3 regions of the Lysinibacillus sp. FSL K6-1151 genome follow, and region 2 is predicted to be linked to each of the others. Evidence: riboswitches for the same ligand, from Rfam matches in the RefSeq annotation. Region 2 holds a riboswitch; each other region holds the start of a gene.
The links. A riboswitch is a leader RNA that binds a small molecule or an ion and turns the genes downstream of it on or off. The one in region 2 is predicted to bind thiamine pyrophosphate.
Positions count from the first base shown of each region.

Region 1: it holds a riboswitch for thiamine pyrophosphate, as region 2 does, so the genes downstream of both, thiC (phosphomethylpyrimidine synthase ThiC) here and thiT (energy-coupled thiamine transporter ThiT) in region 2, are expected to answer to the same signal.
Region 3: it holds a riboswitch for thiamine pyrophosphate, as region 2 does, so the genes downstream of both, MHI04_RS11915 (ABC transporter substrate-binding protein) here and thiT (energy-coupled thiamine transporter ThiT) in region 2, are expected to answer to the same signal.

Region 1 is NZ_CP152040.1:246,174-252,564, forward strand. It holds gene MHI04_RS01125 (methyl-accepting chemotaxis protein) at 1-584, shown strand, start outside; gene MHI04_RS01130 (AEC family transporter) at 696-1,625, shown strand; TPP riboswitch at 1,704-1,818, shown strand; gene thiC (phosphomethylpyrimidine synthase ThiC) at 1,964-3,742, shown strand; gene MHI04_RS01140 (catalase) at 4,403-5,908, opposite strand; gene MHI04_RS01145 (helix-turn-helix domain-containing protein) at 6,219-6,391, opposite strand, start outside.
Region 2 is NZ_CP152040.1:3,950,791-3,957,181, reverse strand. It holds gene MHI04_RS19185 (SMC family ATPase) at 1-1,223, shown strand, start outside; gene MHI04_RS19180 (hypothetical protein) at 1,265-1,387, opposite strand; gene MHI04_RS19175 (DUF4870 domain-containing protein) at 1,443-1,766, opposite strand; TPP riboswitch at 1,894-2,001, shown strand; gene thiT (energy-coupled thiamine transporter ThiT) at 2,138-2,698, shown strand; gene map (type I methionyl aminopeptidase) at 2,860-3,615, shown strand; gene MHI04_RS19160 (hypothetical protein) at 3,649-4,362, opposite strand; gene MHI04_RS19155 (polyphosphate kinase) at 4,561-5,385, shown strand; gene MHI04_RS19150 (GNAT family protein) at 5,552-6,139, shown strand; gene MHI04_RS19145 (carbonic anhydrase) at 6,193-6,391, opposite strand, start outside.
Region 3 is NZ_CP152040.1:2,454,353-2,460,743, forward strand. It holds gene MHI04_RS11905 (ABC transporter permease) at 1-661, opposite strand, end outside; gene MHI04_RS11910 (thiamine-binding protein) at 661-951, opposite strand; gene MHI04_RS11915 (ABC transporter substrate-binding protein) at 953-1,948, opposite strand; TPP riboswitch at 2,102-2,212, opposite strand; gene parC (DNA topoisomerase IV subunit A) at 2,332-4,770, opposite strand; gene parE (DNA topoisomerase IV subunit B) at 4,767-6,391, opposite strand, start outside.

The DNA of each region.
Region 1 (6,391 bases), 940 kb from region 2:
CATTAGCTTCTAACATTGCCAATATTAATCAAATCATCGCTTCTATTCAAAGCATTACAGAGCAAACGAATCTGTTAGCTTTAAATGCAAGTATTGAGGCAGCTCGTGCTGGCGAACATGGAAAAGGGTTTGCGGTAGTAGCAGAGGAAGTAAGAAAGCTAGCAGAGCAATCTAAAAATGAAACAGAAATTATTAAGAGTACGGTAGAAAGTATTCTCGAAAATTCCCAACAGACAGTAGCTGTTATTGCTTCGAATGCAGATTTAATGCATTCTCAAAATGAGTCCGTACAAAGCACACAAATGGCCTTTAAAGATAGCAGTGACTTGTCACGTTCAATTGCAGCTTCCATTAGTGAACTAATGAGTAAGTTATCTAGTATGTTAGAGCATAAAAATCAAGCAATTATGGCTATTCAAAGTATATCTGCTATTTCAGAGGAAACAGCTGCCTCTGCTGAACAAGTAAGTGCTTCTGCAATGGATCAACAAGCAGAGTTACAAAAAGTAGCAGAGTCTATTCAAAATATGAATGATATATCAAATGAACTGCAAGAAGTCGTAAATCGATTTAAGCTAGCGTAAAGAAAAAGGCTGCCTAAAATATATAGGCAGTCTTTCTTAATGGTGAAGGGAAGAGACATTGACCTGTTAGCCATTCAGCACTACTATAATGAAGGGAAGGGGGTCATCAATATGATGTATCTCGGAATGATTTTCTTTCAAATTGTTGCACCTATTTTAGTGTTGCTTGTACTTGGCGCTATACTACAAAAGAAATTTCGTTTTAACTTAAAAGCATTGTCTCAGCTTATTACATATTGCTTTATGCCAGCCGCTGTTTTTGTGAATTTATATGAAACACGTGTAGAGCTGTCTGTTCTGGGAGAAGTCGGGTTATTTATTGTGCTTTTTATTGGGAGTCAAATGATACTCAGTCATTTTTTAGCGAAAGGGCTTGGTTTGGCCAAAACGGAGGCAGCCGTCTTTAAAAATAGTGTTGTGCTCATTAACTCTGGAAATTATGGTATTCCAGTGGCCCAAATGATTTTTGTAACACAACCTATTGGTGTAGCCATTCAGGTCATGCTCGTTATATTTCAAAATATGACAACTTATACATATGGTTTGTACAATTTAATTTCCTCTACGAAATCGGGTATGACAATCATCAAAGATTTCTTTAAAATGCCCATTATTCATGCGCTAATTATTGGTGTCGCTATGAACTATTTTAATATTGGTATACCGCAGTTTATCAAAATACCTGTAGAGCATGTCGCAGATGGATTTATTGCTGTAGCCTTAATTACATTAGGCGCACAATTATCACAGCTTGAAATCAAATCTATGTTTAATAAAACTGTTTTTGTTAGCTGTTTTACAAGATTAGTTATCGGACCAGCTGTAGCATTGGTCATTATTTATGTATTGGGGTTAGATGGAGTTGTCGCACAATCTCTGTTTATAGCCAGTGCCTTCCCAACATCTCGCAATAGCTCTAGTCTAGCATTAGAATACGATGTGGAATCAGCTACAGCTGCGCAAACTGTTTTATTTTCAACCATTGTGAGCTGTCTAACAGTAACGATCGTGATTTATTTTGCGGAAGTATTATTTACTTAGTTGGATGAAAATTTTAAAATATTGAATGGAAAACTTCCATCTCTTAGAAATATCTGCTACACTAGCATCAAACTAAATAGTATTAACTAGGGGAGTCTGATGAGTCAGGCTGAGAGGGAGACGCTTAGAAGTTTCTTGACCCTTTGGACCTGATCTGGCTCATACCAGCGTGGGAAAGTTAAGAAGCTATTGCATCGTATGTCGTGTGCAATTACTAGACCTTTACATTCATGGCCGGATCCAAAAAAATATTTTGGATTCGGCCTTTCTTTATTTGTTGGAGTGAGCTAGATTTTCGGTCCTTTTATCAAATTACATTTAAGGGAGAGAAGTAGCTCATGTCAGTAGTTAGTGAAAAGAACATTACGATTATGTCTAGCTTTGAAGGAAGCAAAAAAGTGTATGTGGAAGGATCACGTCCAGATATTTTAGTACCTATGCGTGAAATCGCATTAAGCCCAACGACTGGTAGCTTTGGGGATGAAAAAAATGCCCCTATTCGAGTATATGATACGAGTGGTCCATACACAGATCCGAATTATCACGTTGATATTACAAAGGGTCTGCCTGCTTTGCGACGTGCATGGATAGAAGAAAGAGGAGATGTTGAGGAATATGAGGGGCGTACGATTAAACCTGAGGATAACGGTTTTCGTCGTGTTGATGATCCGCGCATTCAAGAAAATGTTTTCCCTGAATTGGAGCGGAAGCCTTTACGTGCAAAAAGGGGTAAAAATGTAACACAGCTTCACTATGCACGAAATGGAATGATAACGCCGGAAATGGAGTTTGTGGCGATACGTGAAAACATGGATCCTGAATTTGTTCGTTCAGAAATTGCAGCAGGTCGGGCTATTATGCCTTCTAATATTAATCACCCTGAGGCAGAGCCGATGATTATTGGTCGTAACTTCCATGTGAAAATCAATGCAAACATTGGAAATTCCGCGGTGTCGTCGTCAATAGCAGAAGAAGTTGAGAAAATGACATGGGCTACACGCTGGGGTGCCGATAATATTATGGATCTCTCGACTGGTAAACATATTCATACAACGAGAGAATGGATTATTCGAAATGCTGCAGTGCCAGTGGGAACGGTGCCCATTTATCAGGCTTTAGAAAAAGTAAATGGCATAGCCGAGGATTTAACGTGGGAAGTTTATCGTGATACGCTCATTGAGCAAGCAGAGCAGGGGGTTGATTATTTCACGATACATGCGGGTGTTCTTTTACGCTATGTACCTCTTACAGCAAATCGTGTAACAGGCATTGTGTCACGTGGTGGTTCAATTATGGCACAGTGGTGTTTATTTCATCATCAAGAGAATTTCCTTTATACACATTTTGAGGAAATCTGTGAAATTATGAAGACATATGATGTTGCTTTTTCTTTAGGAGATGGCTTACGCCCAGGTTCCATTGCAGATGCCAATGATGAGGCCCAATTTGCAGAGCTTGAAACGCTGGGTGAATTAACACAAATCGCTTGGAAGCATGATGTTCAGGTGATGGTAGAGGGGCCAGGTCATGTACCGATGCATTTGATAAAGGAGAATATGGACAAGCAATTAGAAGTTTGTAAGGAAGCGCCTTTCTATACATTGGGCCCATTAACAACAGATATTGCGCCAGGATATGACCATATTACCTCAGCTATTGGTGCAGCGATGATTGGCTGGTTTGGTACAGCGATGCTCTGCTATGTGACACCGAAGGAGCATCTTGGCTTACCTAATCGTGAGGATGTTCGAGTAGGAGTTATTACTTATAAGATTGCTGCCCATGCAGCTGATTTAGCGAAAGGACACCCAGGTGCACAACAACGGGATGATGCATTGTCAAAAGCACGCTTTGAATTCCGCTGGCGTGATCAATTCAATCTATCATTAGATCCAGAACGTGCGGTTGAATATCATGACGAAACGCTTCCAGCAGAGGGGGCGAAAACAGCGCACTTTTGCTCAATGTGTGGCCCTAAATTCTGTAGTATGAGAATCTCACAGGATATTCGTAATTATGCTAAAGAAAAAGATTTAAATACGACTGAAGCTATTCATCAAGGTATGCAGGAAAAGGCAGAGGAGTTTAAAAAAGCGGGGAGTCAGATTTATCAATAATGAAGGAAGGCTTATATCAAAGTATAGACATAAGCCTTTCATGTTGTTGAAAAAAGATGATGTCAACGGCAGAAAAAGCAAATTTGCAAGGTGAGAGGTTGATTTCCGTTCCGCCAGCGCCCTTTCCAGGGGGCGTCCGATGAGCCACTTCACTCACTTACGCTCGCTCCACTCCAATCAACCATTCTGCAAAGTGTCTTTACTTTTTTTCATAGTAGTATAGCGATCAAATAGCCCATTATCTGTATTCTTAGAGGGGATAGGCTCTTATTTTCAATATGGAGAAGTGATGAATGACAATCATCCTCCATAAAATAAGTAGCAAAAACCTTCACTTTATTTGAAAACCTTTGCTAAAAAGGTACCATTTTTGTGGGTTGGAGTGGAAGACTACTTGACTCCCGTGGGAGAGCGAGACAGGCGAGCCCCTGCACGGAGCGGTAGCGGAGGAAGCGGCTCGGCGCTCGCCCACAGGAAAGCAAGTAGCCTGCAACGGAAATCCATTTCTCCCTTTCAATTGACTGTTTTGTTTTTCAACACTAAGGAAGGCTTATGTCAAAGTATAGACATAAGCCTTTTCTAATCATAAAAAAGCTCCATGTGAATGACAGATTCACATGGAGTAAAAGTTGAATTTGGATATCAATAATAAGTGGACTATTAAACGTTAGTTGGTTGTTTTACATATGGGTTTGTAAGGTCCATACCTTCTAACGAAAGACCCATCGCTTTTGCGACACCCTCACCATATGCTGGGTCAGCTAAATAGCAGTGAAGGATGTGACGGCGTTTGATGAATTCTTCAACAGAAGCCATATCATTCGCTGTATTTTCAAATAGACGTTGTTGCTCTTCTGTAGTCATTAAACGGAACAGTTTACCTGGTTGCTCAAAGTAATTGTTATCATCTTCACGGAAGTCGTGAATACCTGCATGACCATCAATGCGTAATTCAGGCTCTTTATGGTCTAGGTTATGCTCCCATTCACCATAGCTATTTGGTTCATAGCCTAATGTAGAACCGAGGTTGCCGTCAAAGCGCATTGCACCATCACGATGGAAGGTACGGAATGGACATTTCGGTGCGTTAACTGGCAGCATATAGTGGTTTACACCTAGGCGATAGCGTTGTGCATCTGCGTATGCAAAGATACGACCTTGTAACATTTTATCTGGTGAGAAGCTAATACCAGGAATAATGTTAGATGGTGCGAATGCAGCTTGTTCAACTTCTGCAAAGTAGTTATCCGGATTTTTATTTAACTCGAACTCACCGACAGGAATTAATGGGAAGTCTTTTTTATACCATACTTTTGTTAAGTCAAATGGGTTGTATGGAAGCTCACGAGCTTGCTCCTCTGTCATAACCTGAATATACATTTTCCATTTAGGGAAATCGCCTTTTTCAATAGCTTCATATAGATCACGTTGTGAAGATTCACGATCTTGACCGATAACTTCAGTAGCTTCAGCACCTGTTAAGTTTTTAATACCTTGCTCTGTACGGAAATGGAATTTAACCCATACACGCTCATTTTCAGCATTGATAAAGCTATACGTATGAGAACCAAATCCATGCATATTGCGGTAACCAGCTGGAATACCACGGTCAGACATTACAATTGTCACTTGGTGAAGCGCTTCAGGTAATAGAGTCCAGAAATCCCAGTTGGAGTTAGCGTTTTTCATATTTGTACGTGGATCACGTTTAACGACATGGTTTAAATCTGTAAAGTGTAATGGGTCGCGGAAGAAGAATACAGGTGTATTGTTCCCTACTAGATCCCAGTTTCCTTCTTCTGTATAGAATTTAAGGGCAAAGCCACGAATATCGCGCTCAGCATCTGCAGCACCACGCTCACCAGCAACTGTTGAGAAACGTGCGAACATTTCTGTTTTCTTGCCAATCTCTGAGAAAATTTTCGCTTTTGTATATTGAGTAATATCATGCGTTACAGTAAAAGTACCAAATGCACCTGAGCCTTTAGCGTGCATACGACGTTCAGGAATTACTTCACGGTTAAAATTTGCTAATTTTTCAACTAACCATACATCTTGAAGTAAAAGAGGACCACGTGGACCTGCTGACATAGAGTCATGGTTACTTACTACTGGAGCGCCACCTGCTGTTGTAAAACGACGGCTACGATCATTTGCGTTTGTCATATTAGTTTACCTCCTGAAAAAAATATAAGTCAAACTCTTCATCTATAACTATAACAAATATAAAATAGAATTGCTAGTACATTATAATTATTATCGTTAAAGAATTTTTATATTTAAAGATAAACTATAAATATATGCGAAGGAAAGGCGTTTTATACATAGTTTTCACCAGAAATTTCACTTTTCTAATCTCGTTTTTAAAAAATATTAGGTATGAAAATGACATGAATTTTAAGATAATGACTACATTGTAAAAACCTTTATTGAAAATAAAATGGACTAATTGAAAATTATTTCAATCAATTATCTTTTAGTTTTTTCGATATCGATTAGGCGTTATGCCGATTTGTTGTTTAAATATTTTAATGAAATAATTAGGATCATCAAAACCGTTTAAATGGGCAATTTCACTAATGGAAAAATCCGTTTCTAGCAGCATGTTAGTAGCATGATGAATTCTTATTTGCTGTAAATAGCGTTTAA
Region 2 (6,391 bases):
AGCTAAAGCATCAACGTGATAGAATAGAGCAGCTTAGAAATAAACAGATGGAATTAGAGCAATATTTAGCTGAGCACATGAAAGAATGGACAAGATTACAAGCGGTTGTAGAAGAACAGCTCAAGCAGATGCCAGCCAATTTACCAACATTACAGCAATTAAAGCAACAACTTACGGATGTTAGTAAACAGAAAATGGATTTGCAAAAAACATGGCAAGAGAGTCAAGAAAATTTGCATGTCGTAAAAGAAGCGACAAGTAATGCAAAACTAACTGTAGAAATCGCCAAACAATCTTTTGAGGAATTACAGCTCAAAATGAATGAAAAGCGGCAGCAATTTTCAGCAAGCATGCAGGAAATCGGCTTTGACAGCTATGAGGAATACGCAGCTGCCAAACGGAGTGCGAGCCAATTGGAGGCACTTCGCAAAGTATGCAGTGACTATGCTTTACAGGTACATACCCTGAAAATCCAAATAACTGAAGGGGCTATGTATCTTCAAGGGAAAGAGAAGCAAGATTTAGTGATGATGGAAGCAAAAGTAGAACAACTTCGTACAGCGTATGAGGAAGCATTTAAACGTTTGCAACAGATGAATGGTTTTGCACAAGCATGCCAGGGCTTTATAAAAAAAGTAGAAGAAACAGCGAGAGAGCTTCAGTTACTTGAACAAGAAGCTGGTCGAGTAAAGGAACTCTATGGATTATTAAACGGACAAAATTCGAAAAAGCTGTCCTTTGAGCGATACATTCAAATTAATTACTTAGACCAAATTACCGATGCCGCTAATATTCGTCTTTATCACTTATCAAATGGTCAATTTGAGCTTAGACGTTCTGATAGACTAGAAAAGCATGCGAAGCAAAGTGGGCTTGGGCTTGATGTATATGATGCCTATACGGATCAATTACGTGATGTGAAAACATTATCCGGTGGCGAAAAATTTAATGCTTCCTTAAGTCTTGCTTTAGGAATGGCAGATGTCATTCAAAGCTTCCAAGGGAATATTCATATTGAAACCATGTTTATTGATGAGGGCTTTGGCTCGCTTGATGAGGAATCTTTGAATAAAGCAATTGATACATTAATTGCTTTACAGGATTCTGGTCGTATGATTGGCGTGATTTCTCATGTGCCTGAATTAAAATCAGCGATGCCAGCGGTCTTACATGTAGAAAAAACATTGAATGGACATAGTCAAACCCACTTTGAAGTGAAATAAATAAAAGGCGTATTTCCAAAACAAGGGAATACGCCTGCTGTTTATTTTTTTCGAGGAATGGCTGTAGGTGTTGTCCCTTTTTTTGCAGCCATTACTTTTTTCACGATAGGAATAACAATAGGTGCTAATTTTACGGCGGTTTTCACAACATTTGATACTTTCATTCAAAAACAGCTCCTTTTACAATTACTACTACCTGTTTCGCTTAAAAATGAAACATTAACGAATAACACGAACAGCTTGAATAATATTCCATATTACAATTCCTAGTGAGACGATGGCATAAATGGCAAACGAAACGAACCAAATAATCAACATCGTATTATTGCCTGACGTTGGATCCAAATTAAATGTAGAAAAAACAAAGACAATAAAGAACAGAATGCCGAAAACAAAAGGAATTAAATGAGAGATAAGTGCACGAATTGAATGTCTTTTTACGTCACTATCTTTCGTAATAATGTACACAATTAATGGGACGATAAAAGGGGCGAAGAAAATACTTAAATAACTAAAGGCAGATAAAATTTTTTGGTTCTCCATAGTTGTACCTCCTTTTGTAATATTTACGCATGAAAAACAGCAAAGTTTCAAAAAAATAATATATGGAAGAGGTTGTAATCCTTCTATCCTTTGCGTACAATGAGAATGTTCGAATAAATTCAGATGTAACGACCACAAGGGGAGCTGATGATGTCAGCTGAGACTGGGCACGTAATGCCTTGACTCTTTGAACCTGTAAGTTAACGCTTGCGTAGGGATGTGGATAGAAACCGACACTAGTACGATGTGAGGCTCTGTCCTGGCATCGTTTTTTCATTCTTGAGGGAATAAAAAGGTGTCAGAAAGAGACATATCAGCGCATTTCTATTCCTGCTCTTGTATCCTACATCGGAACAAAGGAGAGAATATATATGGACAAAAAAAGACTATTAATGCTTGTGGAGATTGCGATATTTGCAGCAATCGGTCTTGTGCTTGATCAGGTTTCCTTTAAAGTATGGGCACAAGGTGGCTCTGTTAGTCTAGTCATGGTACCTATTATGTTAATAGCATTTCGCTGGGGCTTAGTAGCTGGGCTAACAACTGGATTACTCGTGGGTGTAATGCAAACCATGTTTGGTGCTACGATTGTGCACTGGCTACAAGGATTCCTTGATTATGGTGTTGCTTTCACAGTTGTAGGATTAGCGGCGGTTGTGCGTGGACCCGTGTTGGCGGCTGCCAAAAATGCCAACAAAACAAAAATGGCACTTTACATTATATTAGGTACGGTACTTGCGGGCTTTTTACGATATGCAGCCCACACGATGGCTGGCGCTGTATTTTTTGCAGAATATGCTGGCGATCAAAATGCATGGATCTATTCCATCATCTATAATGGTACATATATGCTACCAGCAACTATTTTAACGGCAATTGTAGGCGTTCTTTTATTCACAGCTGCTCCACAATTAATGCAAAGAAAAGCATAAAACATGCCCCTCACATTTGTGAAGGGGCTTTTTTGTCGCAAATAACTCTTTGCGCACTTCGCAAAGTAAGGAAGCATACAATATTTAAAGCGTTTATCGTTATACGCATAACAAGTTATGTTATATTAAAGTATAGATATTAGATGAAAGGGACGTTATACATGATTGTAAAAACGCAAGAAGAGATTGAAGCTTTTAAAAAAATAGGACGCATTTGTGCTGAAATTCGTGAAGCGATGAAAGCTGCCACAAAACCAGGTGTTACAACATTGGAGCTAGATGAAATTGCTGGCCGTATGTTTGCAGAGGCTGGCGCGATATCTGGTCCAAAGGGAGAATATGATTTCCCAGGGTATACATGTATTAGTGTCAATGAAGAAGTGGCGCATGGTATCCCCGGAAAACGTGTTATTCAAGAGGGGGATATTGTAAATATCGATGTTTCTGGTTCATTAAATGGCTACTTTGCTGACACTGGTATTTCATTTGTGGTTGGTGATGGCTATGAGGACAAAGAAAAGCTATGTCGCGTTGCCAAAAGCGCCTTTGATCGAGCAATGACAAAGGTAAAGGCTGGGTCTAAATTAAATCAAATTGGTAAGGCAGTTGAACGTGAGGCGAATGCTAATGGCTTAACTGTTATTATGAATTTAACTGGTCATGGCTTAGGTCAATCTTTACATGATGAGCCGAATCACATTTTAAATTACTATGATGCATGGGATTCTACAATTATGAAAGAAGGTATGGTGCTTGCGGTTGAGCCGTTTATCTCAGCGAAGGCAGAGCATATTGTAGAAGCTGGTGATGGTTGGACATTCATTACACCTGATAAATCACTTGTAGCTCAAATTGAACATTCAGTCATTGTAACAAAAGATAAACCGATTATCCTAACATCATTAGACGAAGAATAGAATGCAATGAAATGAAAAATCCTGCTTACCAATTTATTTTTGGTAGGCAGGATTTTTTTTAATAAATAAAATACCAACAAAGAGAACACCACATAAAAAGAAGGCGGCGGTAGTGACAAGTAGCTCATCAAAACCATTATGTAAGGCGATTCCTATATAAGCCCAAATAAAAACACTAGGAAACAAAATATCAAAGTGATGGAAACGGATATGTAGCGCAAGTGCTCCACCTAATGTCAGCAAAATTACTGCCCAAAGAGGCGTACTAAGACCAAAGCCGTTCCAACCATAAGCCGTTAACGTAAAACTGATATTCGTAATAAAAATAAATGTCATCCATGCAAAATAAATGGAGAAAGGAATACGACCCGACATTGCTTTGTCATGAAGAGGGTACGTATTATACAACATAAATAAATACAAGACTAAGAGTAATGTAATGCCAAGTGAAACAATAAATAACTCATGATGCCATACGTATATCATCAATGCTTGCAATATATTTATGCAGCTAAAAAGCGCAGACTGTTTCATAGTTGTCTTTTTGATATTCATAACTAACCAATAACCGAGTAAAAAATAAATAAGAATCCAAATTACATGACTTACACTAACTGGTGCAAATACTACAGAAAAGCGATTAGCGATTTCTAGCATAGATTGACCGTTGATATTCACGAAAAAGGATGAAAAGGTTAGGATGAGTGAGACAAGATAAGAAATTGTCATCAAGATAAACCGAGGCATGTTTTCCTCTCCCTTCGTGTTAGATTTTATAGGGAAAAGACAAATAAGTATAGTACTGTCACTATTTTTATTATAACGGAAACTTTCAACAATGTATCGTGTTGTTTTGCTCGTAATATCTACAATTTACCATCTCAATAGGCATCCATATATTTCTTTAGTACAATAAGAATATCCAACCAAAAGGAGTGAAGTTTCATGGCACAAAATTTGAAAAACCTAGACCTATCCATTGAACTAGATAAAAAGATGTATAAAAAGAAATTAAAAGTACTCCAATATGAAATGTTAAATGCACAGCAGTTTTTACTAAAAAACAAAATAGGTTTAATCTTAGTATTTGAAGGAATGGATGCTGCTGGCAAAGGTGGCGCAATCAAACGATTGATTGAACGTGTAGATCCGCGCGGTTATGTGGTACACCCTATCTCAGCTCCACAGCCACATGAATTACGCTATAACTATTTACAAAGATTCTGGAGAAAATTACCGCAGCATGGACAAATCGCTATTTTCGACCGCTCATGGTATGGACGTGTACTAGTAGAGCGTATCGAAGGCTTTGCAACAAAGGATGAATGGTCTCGTGCGTATGAAGAAATTAATAATTTCGAGAAAATTTTAACTGCGGGAGATTACATAATTATTAAGTTCTGGCTACATGTTTCAGATGAAGAGCAATTAAAACGCTTTAAAGAACGTGAAGAAAACCCTTATAAATCTTGGAAGCTAACAGACGAGGATTGGCGGAATCGAGAAAAATCACCACAATATATTGAAGCGGCGAATGCAATGTTTGACAAGACAGATAAAAAGGATGCTCCATGGATTTTAGTTGCTGGAGACGATAAAAAACATGCGCGTGTTCAGGTGCTTCAAGAAACAATTGCACATATTGAACGTGAGGCTCAAAAACGTGGTCTTCATCTAACAAATGTATTAGCTAATGGACAGCTAGAGGATGCTGATTCATCCAGTTTAGAAATAATAAATGAGAAAAAGCAAGAACAAAAAACAAAATAATAAAATGGTGCTGCTGTAACAATAAGACATGAGCTGTTTTAGTTGTAGCAGCATCTTTTTTTACATACAATGAAATAAAACTAGGGTTTACAATCATTAGATTGTAGCCAATGTGAACAGAGAATGAGAAATGTACTGATATTTATTGGAAGGCTAGTGTGGAGAAATGGTGCTTAAAATTTGGAATTTATTAAGAAAAAAGGGTGGGAATGTGGTAACGATAAAGGGGGAAAAATGCTACATCCGCACATTCCAAGAAAAAGATGCACGAAGTTTATCGGGTCTCGTAAGCCGCAATAAATACTTTTGGTCTGTATACGAGCCACTACAAAAACCTGAATATTATACAGTTGATGCTCAATATAAAAAAATTCAAGAGAGTCTCTATTTAATGGAGTCAAAACGAGAATTTACTTTTGGTATTTTTGAGCATGGAACAAATAATCTAATAGGGCATATTGCACTTTATGCTGTAAAACGCTTACCGTACTCAAGTGCATTTGTTGGCTATGCGATGGATGAAATCTATGTAGGCAAGGGAATCGTCACAGAGGCTGTAAATATGGTGGTGAGATTCGCATTCGATCAAATTGGTTTACACCGTGTAGAGGCATATGTCTCTACACAAAATAACCCCTCTATGCGCGTATTAGAGAAGGCTGGATTTCAACAAGAGGGTCTGCTAAGGAGGCTACTGTATATTAATGGCCGATGGGTAGATCACTATATGTATGCGCGTTTAGAGGATGAATAGAAAAACAAGTGCCTATCCTTCACGAGAGATGGGCACTTGTTTTTTATTAGCTATTATTTGCTACCGTCTTCAATTAAATCAAGATGACCTGTATTCGGATCAATGATTAAACCATGAACAGGAACGTCTTTCACCATTAATGGGTGATTACGAATCGTATCGACACTTTTCTTAACACTTGTTGCTACGTCACCGAAACCACGTAAAAATTCTTTTAAATCAAAACCGGAATATTCCAACATTTTGATTGTT
Region 3 (6,391 bases), 1.5 Mb from region 2:
CTACGAATACACGATCAGTGCGGAACGAGGACTGTGCTAGGGTCATATAAACGCCTATTCCTTTTTTTGCACCAAGCCACTCCGCAATAACAGCGCCCATCACACTATACGTCGCAGCAATTTTTACACCTGAAAAAATCGTTGGGTATGCATGAGGCCATTCAAGCTTCCAAAAAGTTTGCGCCTTTGTAGCACCAACCATGGCAAAATAATGCTTTAACTCAGGTGCTGTTTGCCGAAATCCGTCCATTGCCGCAATAACAATGGGGAAAAAGCACACGAGGCAAATAATGATGAGCTTTGGTAATAAACCAAAGCCAAACCAAATAATGAGCAATGGCGCTAAGACAAGAATAGGGATATTTTGCGACATAATTAAAATCGGATAAAACAACTCCCGAATAAATGTAAATCGATGCAAGACAATCGCCACCATTAATCCACAGGCAATACCAATGGCAAGTCCTAATAAGGCTAATTGCATCGTAGCCCAAGCATGTGGTAAAAAGGTTTGATAGGCTTTAAAAGCTTCCAACAAAATACGACTTGGTGCAGGTAATAACCAATGAGGAACTTCAGCCACATGCACAATGAGCTCCCACACGAATAAGAGGAAGGCGATAAAAATAATCGTCCTTCCCTTTTGCAAAGCTTGTTTCATTACTGGTATTTCTCCGTTAATGTATCCATTGTTATACCAGTTGGCTGATATAATATTTTCACTTGTGTAATGACATTGATAGCACCAAGCTCAATCATCTTGTCATTCATTTTTTCAATGATTTGCAGCAACATTGACAGCTCACCTTCCATCGTCGTTTCCAACGGATGTACCTCATATTTCACACCAGCAGCATCTATCACAGCAATCGCCGCATCGACATACGGTATAACATCCTCAAATTTCTCTGTTTTTGGAATGATTTGAACACTGATTAATGAATTCGCCATCTTATTTGGTCTCCTTTTTAGGTAAGAAATCGTTTGTAAAGGCTTGTTTCGCATTAAATTCGCCCTCTAACACGTTGTTGCTAGACATCCATTTTGCATAGTTTTCCCATACAGAAAGCTTTTGCTCTCCCCATTGCTTGGCATCATCCTGATATTTATCAGCTAGCCATTCCTGACTTTTATGCACTAACGCTTGATCTAAATCGGGAGCCGCTTCTATTAAAATATCAGCCGCCTCACTTGGATGTGCTATGGCGTATTCATAGCCCTTCGATGCAGCCGCCACAAACGCTTGAACTAGGTCAGGATTGTCCTGGATCATTTTTTCATTTGTAGCTAGAACAGGTGTATAATAGTCCAGCTGATCACTATAATCTGTTAAGTACAGCATATTAATCTTTTCACCCCGTAGCTCAGCTTCAATACCTGTCCACGCGTAATAAATCCAAGCAAAATCAATATCCTTTTGCATCATCGTGAAAAAATCTAAATCTCCTGCATTGACGATATCTAGTTTATGAATGTCTGCCTTTTCTGTTTGCATCAATGATTGTAGGACAGCTTGCTCTAGTGGAGCCCCCCAACCGCCATAGGTTTTACCTTCGAAATCCTTTGGTGATGTAATACCTTTTGATGCAATAGAAGCAAAGCCAGATGTATTATGTTGAATAATAGCAGCAATGGAGACAAGAGGCACATCTTGCACACGAGCCTGTGTAATCCCTTCCTGATAGCTCACACCAAACTCTGCCTTGCCAGAAGCAACAAGCTGATCGGCTCCTGCCTCCCCAGGCATAATAATGTCAACATCTAAGCCCTGCTCCTCAAAATAACCGAGTTTTTTTGCGACATACAGTCCTGTATGATTTGTATTTGGTGTCCAATCTAAGACCACTGATACTTTTTTCAGCTGATCAGTAGCCTGCTTGTCCTCCTTGTCACTACAGCCCACTAACGTTAAAAGTGCAGCCACTAGAATAAATAACCATTTTTTCATGCGAAGTCCTCCTAGTCGATAATGTGAAAGTGTTCATGATTGAATGTTGTCACCAGAAAGAAAGCGTATGCGTTTGGCAAGATATTGCTTGAAAACATAAAAAAACGCCTAGGATTCCTCCCAGACGTATTGCAATCAATCTTCAAAACTTTGCTTTTTTGAATAGATGTTCCCTACGCTGGTACGAGCCAAATCAGGTTCAAAGGGTCAGCGTCTATCGGACACAATCTCAGCTAGCAACTACTAGCCCCCCTACATTCTTGTGCTATGAACTTTTCGTTGATTATTATACCCATAGTTACGCTAAAATGACAAGATGCTATTTTTGACTAACGACTGCTCTCGTAAAAAAACCCAGCACTCCTAAGAGACTGGGCTTATCATTAGCTTAGTTTCTGTTCTTTTTTAGCCGTTAAAACATGGGAAATAGCCCCATCTGTTGCAATATCCACTTTAAACGAACCGTTGGAATGGCGATCAGCACGCGTCAATGTTTGGACATCAATGAGCTCTTGTACACCTTTTTCCGTTTCAATCACTATTTGCTCCTCATTCGTTGCTTGAATAACTGCCACAATACGGTGAGGATTTGCTTTTAATTCTGTTAATACTTTTAGACCACGTTTTGCACGACTTGCCACTTCAACTTCTGCAACATTCATTTTCTTCACGGCTCCACGCTGTGTGACGATTACCACATATTGTGTAGCATCAGGCTGTAGCACATTGACACCGACTAAGGCTTCTCCATCCTTTAGCGTGATGCCTTTGACACCGCCTGTTTTCACCCCTGTAACTGGTAATTCTTCCAGTGGGAAACGAATCGCATAGGCTGTATCCGTTGTTAACATCAGTTCCACATCATCTGTCACAAACGATGCAAAGATCATCGCATCGCCCGCTTTAACATTCATTGTTTTTATTGGCTTCGAATAACGCGTCACCGCATAATCTGCCAGTGGGGAGCGTTTAATTTGACCATCTTTTGTAGCTGTTAAAATATACGTATTTGGCTGTTCGAATGTTTCAAAGCCATACACTGCAATAATAGACTCATCTTCCCCTGTTGGCACAATACTTGAAATATGCTGTCCAAGATCCTTCCAGCGAATATCAGGTAGCTCATGAACAGGCTGGTAAATATAATTGCCTCGATTTGTGAACAGTAACAGATGATGCTGTGTATTTAAGGTTGCTTCATACAATAAGTAATCCGAATCCTTCATCGCAAAATCCTGACCATTGGAAGCGGCATGTGAACGTGTGGATGTACGTTTAATATAGCCATCCTTTGTCACCGTCACCACAACCTCTTCACTTGGCACAAGGACATCTAGCGTAATTTTAATTTCTTCTATTTCCTGCTCAATTTTCGAGCGACGTGGCTCTGTGAAGCGTTTCTTAATCTCTAGTAACTCTTGTTTAATGACACGTACAAGCTTGGCTTCACTTTGTAAAATTCCTTCTAGCTTCGCAATCAACTTATTTAACTCGTCTTGTTCTTGACGAAGCTCTGTAATGTCTGTATTCGTTAAACGATATAATTGTAAGCTAACGATCGCCTCGGCTTGTACCTCTGTAAAATCAAACTTCGCTTGTAAATTAAGCTTCGCATCCTTCTTATCGTTAGAAGAACGGATTGTCGCAATCACTTCATCTAAAATGGAGAGTGCTTTAATTAACCCTTCTACAATATGAGAACGATCCTTTGCCTTTTGTAAATCATAAATCGAACGGTTCGTCACCACTTCTTTTTGATGCGCAATATAGGCATCTAGCAATAATGGCAATGTCATCATCGTTGGACGACGATTATGAATAGCAATCATATTAAAATTATAAGCTACCTGTAAATCTGTTGTTTTAAATAGGTATTGTAAGATTCCTTTTCCCGGAACATCTTTTTTCAGCTCAATTACAACACGTAAGCCTGTACGGTCTGATTCATCTCGGATTTCCGCAATACCCTCTAAACGTTTATCTACACGTTGCTCATCAATTTTTTTCACAAGATTCGCTTTATTCACATCATATGGTAATTCCGTGATGACAATTTGCTCTTTGCCACCCTTGATCGGTTCTACTACGGCTTGCGCACGGACAATGATTTTACCTCGACCTGTTTCATAAGCCTTTTTGATGCCATCTACCCCTTGGATAATCCCACCTGTCGGGAAATCCGGCCCTTTAATCACAGTCATTAATTCATCTACTGTCACGTTCGGCTTGTCTAAGCGCATTAACACAGCATCTAGCACTTCATCTAGCGCATGCGGGGGAATATCTGTTGCATAGCCAGCCGAAATCCCTGTAGAGCCATTGACTAGTAAGTTTGGAAAACGTGCAGGTAAAACAGTCGGCTCCATATCTTGATCATCAAAGTTTGGTACAAACTCGACCGTTTTCTTGCCAATATCTCGTAGCATTTCACCAGCAATAGCAGACAGTCTCGCCTCTGTATAACGCATCGCAGCTGGAGGATCACCATCAACCGAACCATTGTTACCATGCATCTCAATAAGCATATGACGTGCCTTCCAGTCCTGACTCATACGTACCATTGCTTCATAAACAGAGCTATCACCGTGCGGATGGTAATTACCGATTACGTTCCCGACAGTTTTTGCGGATTTTCGAAACGGTTTATCCTGTGTATTGCCTTCTGTAAACATTGCATATAAAATACGACGCTGTACTGGTTTAAGACCGTCACGTGCATCAGGCAACGCGCGGTCTTGAATAATATATTTACTATAGCGACCAAAACGATCACCCATCACTTCTTCTAGCGGTAAATCTTGAAACTTTTCTGTACTACTCATGCTTGGTCCTCCTCTTGTTGGATGAATTCATTTTCTAAAATATTTGAATCATCCTCCATACCGAAGTCAACATTGGCTTCGATCCATTTACGACGCGGTTCTACTTTATCACCCATTAACGTCGTGACACGTCTCTCTGCACGTGCACCATCCTCGATTGTGACACGAATTAATGTCCGTGTCTCAGGGTTCATTGTCGTATCCCATAGCTGGTCAGCATTCATCTCACCAAGACCTTTATAGCGCTGCAATATGTAACCCTTTCCAACTTTCTGGATGGCCTTTTGTAAATCGTTTTCTGTCCAAGCATATTCAATCACTTCTTTTTTACCAGTACCTTTTGATACCTTATAAAGTGGTGGTAAAGCGATATAGACTTTGCCTCCTTCAATGAGTGGACGCATATAACGATAGAAGAACGTTAAGAGCAAGACTTGAATATGTGCCCCGTCCGTATCCGCATCGGTCATAATCACTACTTTATCGTAGGCTGAATCCTCCACAGCAAAATCCGTGCCAACACCTGCTCCAATCGCATGGATAATCGTTGATATTTCTTCGTTTTTCATAATGTCCTGTAGCTTGGCTTTTTCTGTGTTGATGACCTTACCGCGCAAAGGCAAAATCGCTTGGAATGTACGATCACGACCTTGTTTGGCAGAACCACCCGCAGAATCACCCTCAACTAAATACAACTCATTCTTGGCCGCATTGCGAGACTGAGCTGGTGTTAATTTGCCTGATAGAATCGTACTACCTTTTTTGCTTTTCTTGCCATTCCGAGCGTCCTCACGCGCTTTACGAGCCGCTTCTCTTACTTGCTGCGCACGGATTGCTTTACGTACAAGAGAAGCCGATAACTCTGCATTTTCCTCTAGCACATACAAAATTTGCTCAGACACTACGCTATCTACGGCAGAGCGAGCCTCACTTGTACCAAGCTTGCCCTTGGTTTGTCCTTCAAATTGTAATAAATGCTCTGGAATACGAACAGACACGATTGCTGCTAAACCCTCACGAATATCTGTCCCTTCAAGGTTTTTATCCTTGTCCTTTAGCAAGCCGATTTTTCTTGCATATTCATTAAATACACGCGTCAATGCCGCTTTTGCACCCGTTTCATGTGTGCCGCCATCACGAGTACGTACATTATTAACGAACGACAAAATCGTTTCTGAATAACCATCGTTATATTGGAAAGCGAATTCTACTTCAATATCATCTTGTATGCCTTCTACATATTTCACAGGATGAAGAACATCCTTTTCTTCATTCAAATACGCAACGAAAGCTTCAATGCCATTCTCATAAAAGAATACATCTTGTTTGCCTTCCTCGCGCTCATCGATTAATTCAATTTTTAAGCCCTTTAATAAAAAGGCTGATTCACGTAAACGTTCTGCTAACGTATCATAATTGAATTTTGTGACAGAAAAAATCGTTTCGTCTGGTAGGAAATGAACAAGTGTACCTGTTTGCTTCGTTTGCCCAATTTCTTCAAGTGTTGTGACAGGATGTCCACCATGCTCAAAGCGCTGACGATACTTTTTACCATCACGATGAATCGTCACCTCTAAAAATGTTGATAGTGCATTAACTACAGAGGAACCTACACCATGCA